DNA from 2 places in the Carnobacterium funditum DSM 5970 genome. Region 1 is predicted to be linked to the other one. Evidence: riboswitches for the same ligand, from Rfam matches in the RefSeq annotation. Region 1 holds a riboswitch; the other holds the start of a gene.
What was found. Region 1 has a riboswitch for FMN ahead of BR44_RS01515 (ECF transporter S component). Riboswitches for the same ligand answer to the same signal wherever they lie in the genome.
Positions count from the first base shown of each region.

Region 1 (3,199 bases):
GTAGAAAGATTAAATGAAGGATCCATAATACTTATCTCAATAACATGTTCATTAACCGTACTTGATTTAAGTTGACGAAGCTTTGCAATTTTTTCAAGCGAATAACCCTTTGATAGATACTGTCTAGTAATCGCTGTACTTTTTGTGGTTCCATCATAAGTGTGAAGCATTTCTTTGTAAATAGAAAAAAACAAAGGCATTTTTTCTTGATGTTGCTTCATTATTTTTCCAATCAAAGCTAGAGAATCTAACAATAGTAAATTGACTTCAACAGACTCTTTCTTATACTTTTCTGCTTGTTGTTTTTGAGTCTTACCAGTATTCTCATGACCAGATAGATTAACTGCTACTATTTCTGCATTTAATAAAGGTAGTTTATCCAAAATTAGAATCCACTCTTTTCCAAATTCTATAGCTAATTCTTGTTTATTTTCGCCATTTTTTTTGAGCCATTTTTTGAGCCAAATTTGTTTTTCCCATTCTTTTTCTATCGGTACATAATGTTTGTTTTTATACCTAATTTCAGAAAGAACCTGTGTAACTAATGTAAGCGTACGCCAAAAATGGATAAGAGCGAGTCCATTTTGTAGCTGATTTAACTGTTTAGGATAATAATGATCGACAAAATAATCGTAATAATTCTTTTCCCCGCTAGTTGATAAATAATAGTCTTCTTTTTCTTCTGATAATAAAAGATAGTTCAAATTAGTCATTTTTTTTATGCTATTATTAAATTCAACTCGATTTAATTTTGGAAATAAGGAGAAAAAATGAGTTAATTGGTATTTTTCAGCACTATAAAGAATAGAAGCTGTTTTTTTACCGGTAAGTATATGATAAATCGTAGAAGATTTTTTTGAGTGGGCTTGTGAAAATAAAGATAAATAAAAATAATCAAGATATGATAAACTTTCCACAACAGCACAACTCCTTCTTATTTTCCATTCGTGGTATAAGATTAATATACCAAAAAATAGATAGAAATTCTTTAAAAAATAAATAAAAAATGATTTCGTAAGATTCACGAAATCATTTTTTATTTATTTTTTTTCTGTTGTTGTATATTTGGAATAAGTTAGTTCAATAAGTTGATTTTGTATTATCCAAGGTTTCAACTTTTTATATAAAGCGATGAAAACTGTACTGACTACAATTCCTTTAATTAAATTAAAAGGAATGACGCCGTAAAAAATATATTTTTGTATGGGTCCGACACTGAAATTCAGTACTAAAAAATAAAGTGGAATGAGCACATAAGCATTTAACACGGATAGTATTGTGGTCAATGATACTGTACCTAAAACATTAGCCAATAGAACATTCTTAGCGCTTTCCGTCTTATTTCTCATAACGTAGTAAATAGGTAAAGAATAAGCTACAGTGGCTATTAAACTAGCTATATCCCCTATTGGATACCCTGCGTCTCCTCCTGTTTGCACATAGTGAAGAATCGTTCGAATTACAGCTACTGCTATTCCTGCTACCGGTCCATATAAAAACATACCTAGCAAGACAGGGATATCACTGAAATCAATTTTCAGAAAAGTAACTCCCGGTATAATTGGAAAAGCAAAAAACATTAGTACGAACGCAACCGCAGCAAGCATGGAAACCCCAACTAATTTTCTTGTATTATAATTTTGCATAAAAATCCTCCTAAAAGGATTCATCAGCTTGAGCATTCTTGAGCTTACTAAAAAAAACACCATAAAAAAATACGCTCGTCTAATTTCTCTTCAGAAAAATTAAACAGAGCATATGAACAGTATCATATTCAAATAAGCCCCATCTTCTTTATCCAGACTTTACTGTCGGTACTGGAATTAAACCAGTTCAACCAGAAATGCTATCTGGTTCGTGGACTATACCACCGGTCGGGAATTACACCCTGCCCCTGAAGACGAATCGTCTATTTTATTAGTACATCTAATGTACAAATTTAGTATAAGCTATTTCAGTTTTATTTGCAAGTTCTCTTACAATTCCTTAGCATCTTTTGCATTCTCTAAATACGGGAAGTGAATCCTAAAAGTAGTTCTTTCATTCAGCAAACTAGTGACTTCAATATATCCACCGTGCTCTTCGACAATGTTCTTGACTATTGACAATCCGATTCCGGTTCCAACACTATTAGATTTATTGCTTACACGAGATTTATCCGCTTTATAAAATCGATCAAAAATATAAGGAATATCTTCCTCTAAAATACCTGGACCGTTATCAACGACATCCATTTGAATTTCATCTATGATTTTATCTAGCTGAATTCGAATTTCTACCTTCGCATCTTCTCGATGGGTCGTTGAAGTATGATAAATAGCATTATGAATCAAATTGACAAACACTTGAGTCATTCTATCTGTATCCATCGGATAAGATTGAATATCTGGATCAATTTTCAATGATAATTGCACATTGCTTTTTTTAGCGATTCTTTTAAAGCGGGATAGAACATTTTTCAAAAAATCTTCTAACTTAACATCTTCAATAATCAAATCAATATAACCAGCTTCCATCCGAGACAAATCAAGCATCTCATTAACAAGACGATTCATTCGTTTTGTTTCATCACTAATGATGCCCGCCATTTCGTGTTTTTCCTCAGTAGTTTCAGCTATATCGTCAATAATAGCTTCACTATAACCTTGAATCATAACCAAAGGTGTTCGTAATTCATGAGAAATATTATTAATAAAATCAACTCTCATTTTATCCAAGCGTCTTTCTTTTGTCAAATCTTTCAACGAAACTAAAACACCACGTACATTTTTCATGTCTTCATCAAATAAAGGCACAAATGATAGTTGAAAATAAAAATCGTTTACCACTGTATCATGAACAACTTTTTCAGATTCTTTGATAACTTCATCAATTTTAGTTTCCAAAAATTCTGGCAATTGATATTCTTCGATATTTTGTGAAGTATACCAATTGCGCAAGAATTCTTCTCCTAAAGGATTAGACATCAAGAGTGTTTTGTCTTGATTGTAGTACAGTATTCCAGTTGAAATGGATGCAACGATGTTTTCTAATAATTCTTTTTCTTGTCTTGTCGCTGTTCCCGTTGTCTCTAAAGATTTCCTCATCTTGTTCATGGCTAAAGCTAATTGTGATAACTCATCTTTATAATTAACTGCAGCTTTTTGAGTGAAGTCATTCTTTGCATAATCAAAGGTAATATCTCTTAACTCATTTAAAG
Region 1 covers NZ_JQLL01000001.1:345,873-349,071, reverse strand. The annotation lists gene BR44_RS01520 (YpbB family protein) at 1-917, opposite strand, end outside; gene BR44_RS01515 (ECF transporter S component) at 1,041-1,646, opposite strand; FMN riboswitch at 1,784-1,906, opposite strand; gene BR44_RS01510 (sensor histidine kinase) at 1,977-3,199, opposite strand, start outside.

Region 2 (3,199 bases), 320 kb from region 1:
ACAGTAGCTGGGAGTAGATTGAAGAAACAATTAAGCGAAAAAAATATTTTAGTAGATGCAGACCATCCGTTATTTGTGTACTTGCCTTGTGGCATTGGTGGATCTCCAGGTGGCGTTACATTTGGTTTGAAACAGATTTATGGGGATAACGTTCATTGTTTCTTTGCTGAACCAACACATGTTCCTTCGATGCTCGTTGGCTTAATTACTGGTAAATACAATGAAATATCCGTTAAAGATATTGGTTTAGATGGGTTAACAGTTGCTGATGGTTTAGCTGTTCCACGTACATCAGGTTTTGTTGCTAAAGTATTAGAAAATTTCTTCAGTGGATCATATACGATAGATGATAACGAAACATATAAATTACTGACTGCTTTAATTGATCAAGAGGAGATCTATTTAGAGCCAGCTGCAATTGCTGGTTTACCCGGATCCATCCGTTTGTTGCAGTCACAAGCGGGGCAAGAATATTTGAAAGTCAACAACTTAGTCGATAAGATGACAAATGCGACACATATTTCATGGGCAACAGGTGGAAGTATGGTTCCTAAAGAGGATATGGATATTTTCTATAAAAAAGGCAAAAAAGCAGAATAATACATTAGAAAAAATGGAATGAGTTGTTATGAATCAATAGACTCATTTTTAAGATGGAATTTAAAAAACTTTCTCTTATTAGAGTAAAGAATTCATAGGAGGAATGAACATGTTAGAGACGATTCATACAAACAATGCACCAGAACCGATTGGCCCATATTCACAGGTTATTAAAGCTGGAGACTTTATTTTCCCAGCGGGTCAACTAGGAGTAGACCCAACAACAGGTAAGCTAATTGGAGATAATATCAAAGAACAAACAGAACAAGCAATAAAGAATCTTTCCGCTGTTTTGGAAACTGCGGGTTCGTCTTTACAACAGGTCGTCAAGACAACTTGTTATTTATCTACAATGGAACATTTCCAGGCATTTAATGAAGCTTATGGCGAACAATTCGGTGGACATAAGCCAGCTCGGACTTGTTTTGCAGTACAAGAACTTCCGTTAAAAGGGTTATGCGAAATTGAAGTAGTTGCTGTTTTAAAGAAGTAAAGTAAGAAGAGTAGTTTGGTTAGATGGGCAATACACATGATGGCCTAAATTAGTCTTAGCAATAGGATAGAGCTGCTTAATACTAAAAAATAAAGTTGACAGTCTATTTATCTTAATCGCAATAGAAAGGTAAGTTTACAAAATAGATTGACATCTACAGTATTTCGGTATAATCTAAACAGTATAAAAATAAAATAGTCTTCAGGGCAGGGTGCAAGTCCCTACCGGTGGTAAAGCCCACGAGCCGTAAGGCAGATTCGGTTAGATTCCGAAGCCGACAGTTATAGTCTGGATGAGAGAAGACAAAGTGATTGCAAAAAAACTACGATAACTTTAATCTTATTTAGGGTGAATAGAAATCATGAGTTTATAAAGCAATGTTAGAATAGTCTTATTTGACTGTAAGTAAAGCCCTGGATGTAAAATCTAGGGCTTTTTTGTGTACTGTTTTAAAAATAGAATAGTCTTCAGGGCAGGGCGTAAATCCCTACCGGTGGTAAAGCCCACGAGCCGCAAGGCAGATTCGGTTAGATTCCGAAGCCGACAGTTATAGTCTGGATGAGAGAAGACAGCGTTTAAAGAGTTCAAAAGCAACCGAATACATAGTATGCGGTCTTATTTGCTGATCTCTGTATTCGAAAAACGACAAAACCCTGAGGAAAAATTCCTTGGGTTTTTTATTTTTGATTTTATTTTTGAATGGAGTGAGAACAGTGGATGAATTTTATATGAGGATGGCATTAGAGTTAGCAAGAAAAGGCAAAGGGTGGACGGCACCAAATCCTTTAGTGGGTGCTGTGATTGTTAAAGCTGGAAGAGTTATTGGACAAGGATACCACGAGGAATATGGTCAACCACACGCAGAAGTAAAGGCTATTGCATCAGCAAGCGAATGCGTTTCAGGGGCAACTTTATATGTCACATTAGAACCCTGTTCACATTTTGGTAAAACCCCTCCCTGTTCTGACTTATTAATAGAAAAAAACATCAAACGAGTCGTTATTGGAATAACCGATCCAAATCCATTAGTTGCTGGAAAAGGAATTGAAAGGCTACGTAACAACGGCATTGAAGTTATTACCGGTGTGTTAGAAGTAGAAATCCAACAATTGAATGAGGTTTTTATAAAATACATTGTCACTAAAGAACCTTTTGTGGTGATGAAGAGTGCGATGTCACTAGACGGCAAAACGGCGACAGTAACGGGTGAATCTCAGTGGATTTCTAGTAGAACAGCTAGAGAACAGGTTCATGGCTTACGACATGAATTAGCTGGAATTATGGTAGGCATTGAAACCATCATCAGAGATAACCCACAATTAACTTCTAGAACGCCAAATAGCAAAAATCCTATTAGAATTGTTGTGGATAGTCAACTAAGAATTCCAATGGTATCTACTGTTTTACATTATCAGGATAAAGCTAAAACAATTATCGCAACGACTAAAAGAGCTAGTAGAGAAAAACTGAAAACGTTAAAGAAAATGGGTATTGAAGTTATTGTGACCAAAGAGCAATTTGGAAGAGTTAATTTGCGTGAATTAATGAGGAGATTAGGCGCTAGGGGTATCGATAGTATTCTATTAGAAGGTGGAGCTACTTTGAATTTTTCAGCTTTAAAAGAAGGCATTGTCGACAAAGTACAAGTCTATATTTCACCAAAAATCATCGGAGGAAAAAATGCTAAAACTGCTGTTGAAGGAGAAGGCGTTTTGTCGTTAAAAAGTGCTTTTCAAATAAAGCGACTAAAAACGGTGATGGTAGGTGAGGATCTTTTTGTAGAAGGATATATTGATAAATAAAGAAAAGCAATCGATCGGAGGGAATAGATGTTTACTGGAATTATTGAAGAGATAGGAACAATCAAATCAATCAAAAAAGGTGAAAAGAGTTCAGTTCTTAAAATAAAAGGTCAAAAAGTGTTGCAAGGAACACGTATTGGAGATAGTATCTCGACTAATGGAATTTGTTTGACAGTGACGAAAATAGAAAAAGATTCTTTTGAAGCAGACGTTATGTCGGAGTCTTTGAAAAGGACGAATATTGGGGAATTGATTTCTGGAAGCTACGTTAATTTAGAACGGGCACTAAGCCTTGAGACACGTC
Region 2 covers NZ_JQLL01000001.1:23,323-26,521, forward strand. The annotation lists gene BR44_RS00100 (D-serine ammonia-lyase) at 1-600, shown strand, start outside; gene BR44_RS00105 (RidA family protein) at 710-1,093, shown strand; FMN riboswitch at 1,287-1,401, shown strand; FMN riboswitch at 1,553-1,667, shown strand; gene ribD (bifunctional diaminohydroxyphosphoribosylaminopyrimidine deaminase/5-amino-6-(5-phosphoribosylamino)uracil reductase RibD) at 1,807-2,895, shown strand; gene BR44_RS00115 (riboflavin synthase) at 2,923-3,199, shown strand, end outside.
Region 2: linked by a shared signal. The riboswitch ahead of ribD (bifunctional diaminohydroxyphosphoribosylaminopyrimidine deaminase/5-amino-6-(5-phosphoribosylamino)uracil reductase RibD) and the one ahead of BR44_RS01515 (ECF transporter S component) in region 1 are both predicted to bind FMN.